4 regions of the Kluyvera sp. STS39-E genome follow, and region 2 is predicted to be linked to each of the others. Evidence: predicted binding sites of a transcription regulator. Region 2 holds the regulator's gene; each other region holds the start of a gene.
The links. The regulator LexA, encoded in region 2, represses DNA repair genes until DNA is damaged. The targets are predictions, from matches to a motif close to TNCTGTATGTACATACAGNA.
Positions count from the first base shown of each region.

Region 1: mutH (DNA mismatch repair endonuclease MutH) is a predicted target of LexA. The motif match lies at 2,263-2,282, and genes of this name have one in related genera.
Region 3: AB4K05_RS17780 (DinI-like family protein) is a predicted target of LexA. The motif match lies at 2,235-2,254, and genes of this name have one in related genera.
Region 4: sulA (SOS-induced cell division inhibitor SulA) is a predicted target of LexA. The motif match lies at 1,034-1,053, and genes of this name have one in related genera.

Region 1 covers NZ_JBFQGA010000001.1:506,288-509,952, reverse strand. The annotation lists gene ptsP (phosphoenolpyruvate--protein phosphotransferase) at 1-1,285, opposite strand, end outside; gene rppH (RNA pyrophosphohydrolase) at 1,298-1,828, opposite strand; gene mutH (DNA mismatch repair endonuclease MutH) at 2,513-3,208, shown strand; gene AB4K05_RS02480 (TerC family protein) at 3,389-3,665, shown strand, end outside.
Region 2 covers NZ_JBFQGA010000013.1:38,759-42,423, forward strand. The annotation lists gene plsB (glycerol-3-phosphate 1-O-acyltransferase PlsB) at 1-933, opposite strand, end outside; gene AB4K05_RS22620 (diacylglycerol kinase) at 1,129-1,497, shown strand; gene lexA (transcriptional repressor LexA) at 1,597-2,205, shown strand; gene dinF (MATE family efflux transporter DinF) at 2,275-3,594, shown strand.
Region 3 covers NZ_JBFQGA010000008.1:1,140-4,804, forward strand. The annotation lists gene AB4K05_RS17765 (DNA cytosine methyltransferase) at 1-1,405, shown strand, start outside; gene AB4K05_RS17770 (DNA polymerase III subunit theta) at 1,441-1,698, shown strand; gene AB4K05_RS17775 (hypothetical protein) at 1,769-2,098, shown strand; gene AB4K05_RS17780 (DinI-like family protein) at 2,272-2,505, shown strand; gene AB4K05_RS17785 (DUF1367 family protein) at 2,910-3,512, shown strand; gene AB4K05_RS17790 (hypothetical protein) at 3,512-3,665, shown strand, end outside.
Region 4 covers NZ_JBFQGA010000009.1:171,910-175,574, forward strand. The annotation lists gene yccS (YccS family putative transporter) at 1-236, shown strand, start outside; gene AB4K05_RS19775 (TfoX/Sxy family DNA transformation protein) at 248-856, opposite strand; gene sulA (SOS-induced cell division inhibitor SulA) at 1,075-1,584, shown strand; gene ompA (porin OmpA) at 1,938-2,993, shown strand; gene matP (macrodomain Ter protein MatP) at 3,083-3,538, opposite strand.

The sequences.
Region 1 (3,665 bases), on a different contig from region 2:
GCTCCGCCGGGCGGTCAACGTCCCCTTCCGCTAGGCGGCTGAGTTCATTTTCTTCGCTGATGAGGCGCTGGTATTCCTGTATTAGGATCGGTTCAGGATCGACCAGCAGTTCGCCGCGATAGCCGTCCACTACCAGCGTGCGGCCATGGAGAATCGACGGCTGGATATCCGCGCCCATCACCGTAGGAATTCCCAGTGCGCGAACCATAATCGCCGCGTGGGAGTTAGCCGCGCCGTCGCGAACCACGACACCCGCTAAACGATCCTGCGGTAGCTCGGCAAGCGTCGCGGCGGAGAGTTCGTCTGCCACCAGAATAAAACGTGCAGGCCAAGCGTTGGCCCCGGTGGTGGTGTCGTCGAGGTGGAACAGCAGCCGCTGCCCCAATGTGCGTAAGTCGCCCGCGCGCTCTTTTAGGTAGCCGTCACGCAGTGCGGCAAACTGTTCGGCAAATTTCTCGACGATCTTTTTCACCGCCCATTCCGCCACCGCGCCTTTATCGACCTCGGCAAATAGCTCGCGGCGCAGACTGGCGTCGGATAGCAGATGGGAATAGAGATCGAAAATCGCCGCCGTCTCTTTTTGCGCACCGGCAGTAAAGCGTTTGCTGTAGCGACGAAATTCGCTAGCCGCCTCTTCCAGCGCACCGGTCAGGCGTTCACGCTCAAGCGCCGTATCCAGCGAGGAGGCTTCATATACCTGCTCCATCAACGGCAGCGTGGCGTCCATCCAGCCTTCGGCAATAGCGACGCCCGGCGATGCCGGCAGCGCACGCACGCGGGTCTGGCGATACTGACCAAATAGCGAAGCCAGCTGCGATTGAGAGAAAATCGCCGCCATTTGCGTTGCCAGCGTTACGAGGAAAGACTCTTCGCTTTCGTCAAACTGACGCAGTTCACGTTGCTGCACCACCAGCACGCCCAGTAGTTGGCGACGCTGAATAATCGGTACACCAAGGAAGGCGCGGAAACGCTCTTCTTTTACGGAAGGAATGTATTTGTAGCTAGGGTGCTTTTGCGCATCGGCAAGGTTGATGGGTTCAGCCAGACGACCGACGAGGCCCACAATACCTTCATCAAAGGCGAGCGTGATGGTACGACCGCGCGGTTTTTTGAGGCCGCGGGTCGCCATCAGATAGAAGCAACGTCGATCGTTGTCGGCGAGATAAACTGAACAAACTTCTGTCTCCATCGCCTGACAGACGTCGGTGACAAGAATATCCAGCGCCTCGTTTAGCCGAGGCGCACTCGCGACCTTCTCAACAATTTCGCGTAAGCGAGTGAGCATAATGTGCGTGGCTTAACCTCTTTTACGTCGATAAGCAGGCGCGCTTTGCGGTTTTGGCGCGCTCTCCGCAAGCGCCATCACTACGCTGGCGAACTCTTTCATTACCCGGCGGTAGACGTCGCGTTTAAACGAGACGACCTGGCGCACCGGGTACCAGTAACTCACCCAGCGCCAACCGTCGAATTCCGGCGTGCTGCTGGTCTGCATATTGATATCCGCGTCATTGCCGATCAACTGCAAGAGAAACCACTTTTGTTTCTGGCCGATACAAACCGGCTTTGTGTCCCAACGCACCAAACGTTTTGGCAACTTGTAACGCAACCAGTTTCGGGTCGAAGCGAGGATCCGTACATCTTTACGACTTAATCCTACTTCTTCGAACAGTTCCCGATACATCGCCTGTTCTGCTGTCTCACCGGGGTTTATGCCCCCTTGCGGGAATTGCCAGGAGTGCTGACCGTAGCGTCGGGCCCACATGACCTGGCCCTGACGATTGCAAATTACAATACCAACATTCGGGCGGTAGCCATCGTCATCAATCACCGGACTACCTCAATATAAGCTTCAATGTGAATGATTGTTTCACACTCGCTGGAAACGGTAAACCACTCTATTGCACTGCTACATGCCGAATAACATTTGAATAACTCACAGTAATCATCAGAGTTATAAACAGCGAAGCCGACTTGCGGCCGATTTTATTCACTTTTTCTGTGGATAGAGTTGTGAAGAAGTAGGGGTTTACCCAGGGAAAACCCAGAGCACTCCGAATAATCGCATGCTAGCGACTTTCAGTAAAATGCTATTTTTCATTATGTTATTAGCATTAATCCGCCTGTATGACTCTATAACGTGATGATCGTCACATAGGCGATCCTTCCATTGATGAAAGATCGAACAACGTCGGTTTTATCCACAGATTGTGCCAACATCTTAGACACCTTTTGTGCAAAAAATCGATTTTCGTCGCACGTCAAGGCTGTAAATGGAAACAGTAGTGGGGCTTTTCCCCAGTTATCCCATTTTTCTGTGGATAACATGGTGTAAGATCCTGTTCATTGCCAGTGACCAGATTTGGGAAACCTTTTTTATCGCCGTTTTTCGGCGGTGGATATTCAAAAAAAGTTCATTATTATCATTGCGTTGAATTATTTACCCATAAAAAGTTAAACTCTATCCACACCCAGCAAAATTGTCGTTCATTTTTTAAGCAAAAGGCGCTTTATTATGTCACTCCTCGCTCCACTTCGCGCATCGCCGAAAACTCAGGCTGAACTGCTCGCCCAGGCTCAGCGTCTGGCTGGCTATTCGCTGGGCGAGCTTGCAGCGCTGGCCGGTATCGCGACACCGAAGGATTTAAAGCGCGACAAGGGCTGGATTGGCATTCTGCTGGAAATATGGCTGGGCGCGAGCGCCGGCAGCAAACCCGAGCAGGATTTCGCCGCGCTGGGCGTTGAACTGAAAACTATCCCCATTGATGCAGCAGGTCGACCGCTGGAAACCACCTTCGTCTGCGTCGCCCCTCTAACAGGGAATTCTGGCGTAACCTGGGAGAGCAGCCATGTGCGTCATAAGCTTAAGCGGGTACTGTGGATGCCGGTGGAGGGTGAACGCTCCATCCCCCTTGCCGAGCGTCGGGTTGGCGCACCGATTTTGTGGACACCCAGTGCCGAAGAGGAGCTGCAGCTGCGGATGGATTGGGAAGAACTGATGGATCTCATCGTATTAGGCCAGGTCGAGCGAATTACCGCGCGTCACGGTGAGGTGCTGCAACTGCGTCCCAAGGCCGCCAACAGCAAAGCGCTAACCGAAGCCATCGGCACACACGGTGAGCGTATTATGACGCTGCCGCGCGGTTTCTATTTGAAAAAGAACTTCACCGCCGCCCTGCTGGCTCGCCACTTTATGCTGCAAGCAGATTAATTTTTTGTCCTGCCGCGCCGTGGGCTTATAATCATCTCGCTATCCGTTTTGCTACGCCGACGCTCTTGACGTCTCCGGTTCCAACAAGGATCTGTTTCCGGGGCCGTTAGTCGGCGTTTAAACGCGTCGCACTTCTACGTAAATCAATTAAACTTCGTTTTTTTTGGCAGGACTTACCTAATGTTATTTGCATGGATCACCGACCCCAATGCTTGGCTCGCGCTTGGCACTCTGACCATTCTGGAGATCGTTCTGGGGATCGATAATATTATTTTCCTCTCTCTGGTTGTTGCTAAGCTCCCTACTGCACAACGCGCCCATGCCCGTCGAATTGGCTTAATGGGGGCGATGTTCATGCGTCTGGCGCTGCTGGCCTCGATTGCTTGGGTCGTAAAGCTGACCTATCCGTTATTCACCGTATTTGGCCAAGCGATTTCTATTCGCGATCTGATCCTGC
Region 2 (3,665 bases):
GTCCATGTGGCTGCGGTGGCAGGGCACATAAACAATCTCGTGGCCGTCGTGCGCCAGCTGGCGTACGCGCTCGGCGTTATTCACGTTAATCCCCTGATACAGACGGTTCCAGGTAAAGCTCAGGATACGGTCAGTCAGGCGGATCATCTCGTAGGAGAAGTTAGCCGCAATCTCTTCCATCAGCGCAATGGCGTTCTGCTGCGCTTTTTCGTGGGAGATTTTTTTGCTGCGCGCTTCATCTTCTACTGCTTTGGCGATAGCTTTTGATGCCAGCAGCTTTTTGAACAGATCGTGACGCGCAGGCAGACGTGGGCCTACCGCTGCCAGACGCTGACGGGCAAAGTGCATACGGGCAACGCGCGCCAGCTTCTGAGCGATAATTTTATCCGTACCGTGCTCGTCGGCCATGCGGCGCAGGGAGACGGACGGCGAGAAACGCACGAAGCTATCGCGACCGAGCCAAGAGACGGCGAAGAATTTCTGGAAGCCGTTCAGCATACGCAGCGGCGGGTTAATTTCGCCTTTCTCACGACCCGGAGAACGACCGAACATCACTGACACCGGCACCATTTGCACATCCAGATCTGGGTTGCTGCGGTGCAGGTCGAGGTAATCGTGGAACAGTTTGATCGACTCTTCTTTCGGCGTGTAATAGGTGAACACGCGCGGCCCGCCGTGGATGAACACGTAGCGCGGCAGCAAGGTGCCGTCGATTTCTAACGGTTCAAACGGATCGGGCAGGTCGTGCGCCAAACATTGGGCGCGGAGCGTCAGTAAGTCAGCCTTAGAGTTGTAAGGCAGGACGTACATAATTGGACGCGATGTATCAAGCCCCAATTCCTGAGCAGGTTCTGCGGGAATAGACTTGCTCTTTACCAGAACACTTAATGGTAAATTCAGTAATTTGTAGTAAATTCTTGGCCAGCCGGACATAAACGATGTAAAGCCTCTGGTTAATCATGCAAATGCGCGGCAAGAATATCAGAAAGTTGGCAGGATTTCTGTTCTACCGCTCCATAATAATACACTAAGTGATTCTCGTAGCGGCCACGCGGCGAACGCAGCGGCGACGGGAAGAACGATGTACATACGCATTGTCATTGACGCATAACGTAAAAGGTTCTTGAGATGGCCAATAATACCACTGGGATCACCCGAATTATCAAAGCAGCAGGTTATTCCTGGAAAGGATTTCGCGCGGCGTGGCAAAACGAAGCCGCGTTCCGCCAAGAAGGGGTTGCGTCCTTAGTGGCGATAATTATTGCCTGCTGGCTGGATGTGGATCCTATCACCCGCGTGTTGCTTATCGGCTCTGTCCTGTTGGTGATGATAGTGGAAATTCTTAATAGTGCGCTGGAAGCCGTCGTTGACCGTATTGGCTCGGAGTATCACGAGCTGTCCGGGCGCGCTAAAGATATGGGTTCTGCCGCGGTGCTGCTGGCGATTTTCGTCGCGGTTATCACCTGGGGCATCTTATTGTGGTCTCATTTCCACTAAAGCTGTGAAAACTGCCTGATTTCCTGCGTTTTATGGTTCCAAAATAGACACTAGCTGTATATACTCACAGCATAACTGTATATACACCCAGGGGGCGGAATGAAAGCGTTAACGACCAGGCAGCAAGAGGTGTTTGATCTCATCCGGGATCATATCAGCCAGACGGGCATGCCGCCGACGCGTGCGGAAATTGCTCAGCGCTTGGGGTTTCGTTCCCCGAATGCGGCTGAAGAACACCTGAAAGCGCTGGCGCGTAAAGGGGTTCTTGAGATTGTCTCCGGTGCCTCTCGCGGTATCCGCCTACTGGTGGAAGAAGAAGCGGGCTTGCCGCTGATTGGCCGCGTGGCGGCGGGCGAACCGCTGCTAGCACAACAGCACATTGAAGGCCATTATCAGGTCGACCCATCGCTGTTTAAACCAAGCGCCGACTTCCTGCTGCGCGTCAGCGGTATGTCGATGAAAGATATTGGTATTATGGACGGCGACCTGCTTGCTGTGCATAAAACCCAGGATGTGCGTAACGGCCAGGTTGTGGTGGCGCGCATTGACGAAGAAGTGACGGTAAAACGCCTGAAAAAACAGGGTAACGTCGTCGAACTGCTGCCAGAAAACAGCGAGTTTTCCCCTATCGTGGTCGATCTGCGCCAGCAGAACTTCTCCATCGAAGGGCTGGCCGTTGGCGTTATCCGCAACGGTGAGTGGTTGTAACCCTTCTCCGCTCTCAAATGGCTGTGATGCTTTCGGTATCGCAGCCTTTTTTCTTTCTGGTTCATGCACATGCCTCTACTGACCTCCGCCGATAAAGCCCTGTGGCGTCTTGCGCTACCCATGATTTTCTCCAATATCACCGTGCCTTTGCTGGGACTGGTGGATACTGCCGTGATTGGTCATCTCGATAGTCCAGTCTATTTGGGCGGCGTGGCGATTGGGGCCACGGCGACCAGCTTCCTGTTCATGCTGCTGCTGTTTTTACGCATGAGCACCACCGGCCTGACGGCGCAAGCGTTTGGTGCCAAAGACCCCCAGGCGCTGGCCCGAGCCTTAGTACAACCGCTTTTGCTGGCGCTGGGCGCGGGTCTGCTGATTATTCTGTTCAAAAACCCGCTGATTCATTTGGCGCTCTCCATCGTCGGCGGCAGCGGCGAGGTGCTGGAACAAGCGCAGCGTTTTCTCTCAATCCGCTGGCTCAGCGCCCCCGCCTCACTGGCAAACCTCGTGCTGCTCGGCTGGCTACTCGGCGTACAGTATGCTCGCGCACCGGTGGTATTGCTGGTGGTAGGGAATGTGCTGAATATTGTTCTCGACCTGTGGCTGGTTATGGGGCTGCATATGAACGTGCAGGGGGCGGCGCTGGCAACGGCGATTGCTGAATATGCAACGTTCTTGGTTGGGCTGGGAATGGTGCGCAAGGTACTGATCATGCGTGGCATTTCATGGGCGATGCTGAAAACGGCTTGGCTCGGTGACTTTCGACGGCTACTGGCGCTGAACCGCGACATTATGCTGCGTTCGCTGCTGCTTCAGCTGTGCTTTGGCGCGGTGACCGTCTTTGGTGCCCGACTCGGCAGCGACGTGGTGGCGGTGAATGCGGTGCTGATGACCATGCTGACCTTCACGGCCTATGCATTGGACGGATTCGCCTATGCAGTAGAGGCCCACTCTGGGCAAGCCTACGGCGCACGCGATGGCAGCAAACTGCTTGAGGTGTGGCAGGCGGCATGTCGCCAAGCGGGCGTTGTCGCGCTGGCCTTTGCGCTGGTTTATGCGCTATTGGGTGAGCATATTGTCGCGCTGCTGACTTCCATCCCTGAGCTGCGCCAGTTGGCTGACCGCTATGTGCTCTGGCAGGTCGTGCTGCCGGTGATTGGTGTGTGGTGTTACCTGTTGGACGGCATGTTTATCGGTGCGACGCGCGGCGCTGAAATGCGTAACAGCATGGCGGTCGCGGCGGCCGGTTTTGCGCTCACGCTGCTGGCGCTGCCGACGCTAGGCAACCACGGACTGTGGTTAGCGCTGGCCGTATTCCTCGCATTGCGTGGTATGTCGCTGGCGTTTATCTGGCGTCGTCACTGGCGCGAGGGGAGCTGGTTTTCTTAGCGTGATGGTTAAAGATTCTGAATAGTGAAACGAACCCAGAATGACCGACTACAATTAATCTCACGCTTAGC
Region 3 (3,665 bases), on a different contig from region 2:
ACTGCGGGCGTGTGACTATGGCGCACCGACCATCCGTAAACGGTTCTTCATGGTCATGCGCCGGGACGGGAGGCCGATTGTTTGGCCTGAAGCTACACACGGAGATCCAAAGTCGGCGGCAGTTCTTACAGGCAAGCTGGCTCCGTGGCGCACCGCGGCAGAATGCATCGACTGGTCAATTCCGGCCCCGAGCATATTCGACCGCAAAAAGTCTCTGGCAGAGAATACGCTGAAGCGCATCGCGCGCGGCATCCAGCGCTTTGTCATCGATTGTCCGACGCCGTTTATCGTGAAGTGCAACCACACCAGCACTAAAACGAGCTACGACTGTTTCCGTGGGCAGGCGCTGGCGGAGCCGCTGCAGACAATAACCAAAACACACGGCTATGCGGTTGCTGTTCCGCACCTGACGAAATTCCGCACTGGCGCAACAGGGCAGCCAGTTACCGAGCCTGTACCAACGGTGACCGCTGGCACATCGAAACGCCCTGGCGGGAATGGGCATGCACTCGGCGTGGTGGAGGCGGCGCTAACACCGTTCATGGCTGGCAACGGCGGTAGTGAGTACCAGGCGAAACCGCGCCCACTGAATAAACCTGCGCATACCATTCTCAAGCAATCCCGCGCCTGTCTGGTCACGCCGGTTATTGCCCGGCAGTTCGGCGCCAGTATCGGCCACCGGGCTGACGAGCCAAGCGCAACTATCACAGCAGGTGGTGGCGGTAAATCGCAGCTGGTGACGCCGACGCTGATTCAGATGGGGTATGGCGAACGCCCAGGACAGGAGCCGCGAGTGCTGCAACTGGACAACCCGCTGGGCACTGTTACAGCCGGGGGCAATAAGTTTGCAACGGTGAGCGCGTTTTTGGCGAAGCATTACGGCGGGAATTATACCGGGCCGGGCGTCAGCCTGGACGAACCGGCACACTCGGTCACTACCGTCGATCACCATGCTGTTGTAGCCTCGCATCTGGTGAAGCTACGCGGAACATGCCGAGACGGGCAGCGCACAAATGAACCTATGCCGACGGTCACCGCTGGTGGCCAGCACGTAGGCGAGGTGAAAACCACGCTGGCAGCTGATGGGTATGACGAGCACCGCGCGCAGCAAACGCTGGCGTTCTTGAGGGAATACTGCGGAGAGGATTGCGACGGTCTGGTCACGGTTGACGGTATCACTTACCGCATCGTTGATATCGGAATGCGTATGCTGCAACCGCATGAACTGTACCGGGCGCAGGGCTTCCCGGAGTGGTACATCATCGACCAGGACTACAGCGGCAAGAAGTACGCAAAGGACAAGCAGGTTGCGCGATGCGGTAATGCGGTGCCGCCGCCGTTCGCTGAGGCGCTGGTGAGGGCTAATCTGCCGGAGTTGTGCCAGTCGAAACAAATTGCAGCCTGACCTATAATCCCCTCAAATACCGAGGGGATTTTTTCATGTCGAAGCACAACATTGCAGCAAAAACTAAAGATGAGCAGGACAAGGTTAACGTTGACCTGGCTGCGTCTGGTGTTGCCTACAAAGAGCGGCTGAATCAGCCAGTTATTGCCGAGCAGGTAGCGCGTGAGCAGCCAGAGCACTTGCGCGAATACTTCATGGAGCGCGTTAAATATTACCGCGAAAAGAGCATTAGTTTGCCGAGAGCGTCTGACCCGCGCTACCTCGACATGGCATCGCAGAACGAGAAGAAGTAAGCCGCTTGACGCTTTCTTGATAAAAGAATACTGTTTATATATACAGTAATTTTATCGATGAGGTGTACGCATGGCCTTCCCATCCCCAGCAAACGACTACACAGAAAAACGTCTTACAGTCGATTCCCTTTGTCAGATGGATGCTAACTGCACAGTCATTCAAACGACAACCGGCTATGCGGTCATTAATCGGTCGCTGAGGGCAGAGCAGGGTAATATCGTGCTCATCACTCATTGCGGCCGGACCCAGTTTGCAAAGCTGATGGGCTCGTCGCTCATCACGGAAGAGGGCGAAGCGCTGGAAGGTGATGTGCTGGACGATGTAACCGTATCTGGCGTGATGACATACGAGATCAACGTAATACGACGCGCCGAAGTTGACGAACTACCAATAATTTGAGCCCGAAAACAGCCCAGAAAACACCAGAACCCGCCCCGGCGGGTTTTTTGTTGGCATCATAAAAACTCATTAGAAACAACATAGTAACCTTCGCAAAAAATGCCTTTATAGGATTGATAAATGTGCCGTATGGGTGTACTGTTTATTTATACAGTATTTCGAGCGGAGGACGTATGAGAGTCGAAGTCACAATCGATAAAAAGAAAAAGCTACCCGATGGCGCAGTACCGGCACTGGAAGCCGAACTGTCACGCCGCATAGGTCAGAATTATGAAGGCTGTAAGCTGACCGTTCGCCGGGCAAGCACTGATGGGCTGAACGTAGTCGGCGGTGAAAACAGCGATAAACAGCGCATCGAAGAGATCCTGCAAGAAACGTGGGAAAGTGCAGAAGACTGGTTTTATTAATTGGTTTGCGTGGTAGCTGCATCATTTCTTATGCGCGATTTCTTCCTGCGCGGCTACCAGGAATTTCTTTTTGCGTCTGGATGTCGCTCAGGGGGAAATGTTGTGAGTGCAATTGACTCAACTCCAACTGGAGGCTTTAGAGCGACCATCACAGATGCCAGTGGCCGCGAAGTATTAACGATTGATTTGGCAGATAGTGACCGATTCATTCTATCTTCAGACAGAGGGAAGATAGTGAGCCGAAAACTCGGGATGGATGATCATTACTGGTCCCGAGATACCCTAAGAGAAGTCGTAAGAGAAATGACCTCAAAAAATTGACCGCCTTGTGTAGCATCTAGCATAATCAGCAAACTGGCCTGAACAACCAGAACCTGACGACTATGCGCCACGGAGTAAAAACCATGGCGCACGAACTACAACTAATCAAGCACCACTCAGGAATACTGATCCCGGCGACGCCCGAGACCAGCGAAATCCTGCAATCAAAAATCAAGCTCGGCGACGTGCTGGTCGCTGAATTCAAACGTGTGCGTAATCCGGCATTTCATCGCCGATTCTTTGCGCTGCTTAATCTCGGCTTTGAATACTGGGAACCAACCGGCGGCGCCATTTCATCGAACGAGCGCAAGCTGGTGACCGGGTATGCAAAGTTCCTGTCTTCTTATGGCGGCAACGAAAGCACGCTGCTGGATGCTGCTGAACAGTATCTGGAGCAGATTGCTAGCCGTCGCGTTACCAATGGCATCAGCCTGTGTAAATCCTTTGATGCTTACCGTGCCTGGGTAACTGTCGAAGCCGGGCATTACGATGCTATCCGGCTGCCTGACGACACCCTGCGTAAACATCCCCGCAGCATTTCCTTCTCAAACATGGACGAAATCGAATTCCAGCAGCTGTACAAGGCTGTGCTCGATGTTCTCTGGCGCTGGATATTGTCCCGGACTTTCCGTACGCAGCAGGAGGCCGAGAACGCCGCCGCCCAGCTGATGAGCTTCGGGGGATGATGCCGATGAAATTTTCCTGGTTCCAACATACCGACTGCACCACCGAACAGGCCGACGAGCTGGTAGCCAACTACCGGCGCCGCGGCGTGAAAGTTGAGCGCAGCCTGAACCGTGACAACATCACCTGGACTATCAGTGCGCAGCTGCCGGAAG
Region 4 (3,665 bases), on a different contig from region 2:
CTACCCCGACAGTTCTGGCTCTTCTGGACGATGCCGTCTGCTATGTCGATGATGCGTTACATCATCAGCCTGCGGACGAAGACAGAGTTCAGCAGGCATTAACCGGATTAGCCGAGCGGATTAGTCATTTAGATACTCGCCTAGACAGCAAAGAGCCATTAGTCCTGCAACAGATCGGTTTGATGATTTCACTGCTTCCAGAAATCTGTCGGCTTCAAAAGCAGGTTCTGGCCTAGAACCTAACTATCTACCATTTGTGAATGTAGATTTTCACCCAACTCTGTAGCTCCTGGCGCCTTAGTGCCGGGAGTGCAGCAGCGTGGACGCCGGTAATCGCCCCTTCTAGCGAAAAAAGCACATTGATGCCGATCTGTTTACGGATTTGGCGAAGAAGCAGCCATGCACTTTGCGCCCCAATTTGCCGTAGCGCCTGTACATCCATAACGCCGGCTTCATGCAGCAACAGCTCCATATGAAATGAGAGATTTGGCAAATCCTTCAACCGTGATGGCTTCCTTTGTAGGGATTTCTCTAGCCGAGCATCCTCCAGTGAAGATAAACCCAACTGCAGTAAAGCGGGTGCATTCGCCCATAGTGCAGCATCAACGTGGAAATACTTTAACTGCAACGGCATCCCGCGTTTTCGTAATGTGAGTAATTGCGGTGAGTGTTGAGCCTGATAAGTGGCATTTTGTTCGCACATCCGCAGATAGAGTTCCCCCTCCGCAACCATTGCAAAGACCGCGTCGTCGACAGCAAGGCTGTAACCGCCGAACAGCGCCCGTGACCTGATTTTCCCCAATATTGAGAAACATTCTTGGGATTGATAAATCCGTTTATACGATATAATTTTCATGATTAATCCTTAATAATCATGTGCATGGATACATTAAACTTGTTAATGAAACGCATAGTAAGCAACATAGGGAAGTTCACCTTACACAGCAAGGTGTATTTGTCATCCCGTGCATTTTCTGTGCAATTTTGCGAGTTACTTTCAGAAATTGAGGTTGATCTTTGGTGAGACGGGTAGTACTGTATATGCATACAGTAACCCACAAGGTTGGATTAGCTATGTATACTTCTGGTGTTGTAAATCATTCTTCTGCCGCTGTCTCAACAACGGCTTCCCATGCTTTCACTCCTGCGAAAAGCACGTCATCTGCGCTCATTAGCGAAGTGCTTTATCGTGAAGATCAGCCAATGATGGCACAGTTGTTATTGCTGCCATTGCTTCAGCAACTGGGACAGCAGTCACGCTGGCAGCTGTGGCTGACCCCACAGCAGAAACTAAGCCGCCAATGGGTATTAGAATCGGGTTTGCCGTTAACAAAAGTCATGCAACTGCGCCAAATGCAGCCGTGCGATATGCTGGAGTCGATGGTTCGCGCATTACGTACCGGTAATTATAGCGTTGTTATCGGCTGGTTAACGGATGAACTGTCGGCGGAAGAGCACGCTCGTTTGCTGGGTGCGGCGGAAGAAGGAAACGCAATGGTGTTCATAATGCGTCCTGTTTGCTCTGCGATACACCCCACTGGACAATTTAATGGGCTAAAAATTCATTCTAATTTGTTCCATTAAGCCAAATTAGGATTATTCCTGGTAATTTTTTTGCAACTTTTTTATCTCCCAGATTTTCTGATGGTTTTTTCTCAGAAGGCTTGTCTGGTGCGGTTTCCAGTATTTTACACTGCTTAATTTCTCAACATATTTGTTAAATATTGCGTATACAACTCTTTTTTTTTCATAAGCCTGACGGAGTTCACACTTGTAAGTTTCGAACGACGTTGTAGACTTTACATCGCCAGGGGTGCTCAGCTTACACCGCAGATATCTGCTAAGTAATTCACTAAGCCCCACCCCGGTGGAAGGATTTAACCGTGAGTCTATTTAGAACTTCATGGCAAATTTTGGATGATAACGAGGCGCAAAAAATGAAAAAGACAGCTATCGCGATTGCAGTGGCACTGGCAGGCTTCGCTTCAGTGGCTCAGGCCGCTCCGCAAGACAACACCTGGTATGCTGGTGGTAAACTGGGTTGGTCCCAGTTCCATGACACTGGCTGGTACCAGAGTGACCTGAACAACAACGGTTCTACCCACAACAGCCAGCTGGGCGCAGGCGCGTTCGGTGGCTACCAGGTTAACCCGTATGTTGGTTTCGAAATGGGTTACGATTGGTTGGGCCGTATGGAATATACCGGCAGCCAGACTAACGGTGCTCTGAAAGCTCAAGGCGTTCAGCTGACCGCTAAACTGGGTTACCCAGTAACTGACGATCTGGACATCTACACTCGTCTGGGTGGTATGGTATGGCGTGCTGACTCCAGCAACAACATCGCTGGCGATCACCATGACACCGGCGTTTCCCCTGTATTCGCAGGCGGCGTTGAGTGGGCTGTTACTCGTGATATCGCAACCCGTCTGGAATACCAGTGGGTTAACAACATCGGCGACGCAAACAGCGTTGGCGTACGTCCTGACAACGGCATGCTGAGCGTAGGTGTTTCCTACCGCTTTGGCCAGCAGGATGCAGCTGCACCAGTAATCGCACCAGCTCCAGCTCCAGCTCCAGAAGTACAGACCAAACACTTCACTCTGAAGTCTGACGTTCTGTTCAACTTCAACAAAGCAACTCTGAAACCAGAAGGCAAACAAGCTCTGGATCAGATGTACAGCCAGCTGAGCAACCTGGATCCGAAAGACGGTTCCGTAGTGGTTCTGGGCTTCACTGACCGTATCGGTTCTGACGCTTACAACCAGGGTCTGTCCGAGAAACGTGCTCAGTCCGTAGTTGATTACCTGGTATCTAAAGGTATCCCTTCTGACAAAATCTCCGCACGTGGCATGGGTAAATCTAACCCAGTTACCGGCAGCACCTGTGACGGCGTAAAAGCGAAAGCTGCGCTGATCGACTGCCTGGCGCCAGACCGTCGCGTAGAGATCGAAGTTAAAGGCAGCAAAGACGTTGTAACTCAGCCACAGGCTTAAGTTCTCGTCTAATAAAAAACCCCGCGCTGCGGGGTTTTTTTTTGCCTGTGTGACTCTCTATCAGCCATCAAAGGCGCGTCGAACTCAGACTATTTTTCTTTGCCCAACATCGCCTCGAGATCTTGTTTAAGGCTCGACATCTTAGTCGCATACTTCTCTTTGTTTTCGGCATCTTCGATGAGTTGGACGACGGTTTCCGATAACGTCTTGCCGCGACGTTGCGCTAATCCCGCCAGTCGTTGCCAGACAGCAAACTCCAAATCGATAGACTTCTTACGAGTATGCTGATGCTCTGCATTGAAGTGACGCTTGCGGCGTGCGCGAATCGTCTGCTTCATACGGTTCACCAGTTGTGGACTAATGTGCTGGGCAATCCAGTCATTAACCTGAACGGGTTCATGTTCCAGCTTCAGCAAAACATCGACAGCCTCTTGTGCGGCGCTGGCTTCAATGTAGCGGGTGATGGATTCGCCTTCCCGGTGCTTTTTAACCAGGTATTTCCACTTCCAGCCGCTTTCAAGATTTTCCAGTTGTTGATATTTCATTGCGATCTCAGTGTGACCGTGTAACTCTTTTCAGAATAACAGTTTTTTCTCAATGTGCTGAGAAGAAATCTGCAACTGTGATACGTATGAGCCAAGCGGCGGAATATACTTCCCTATTCTCCGTGAG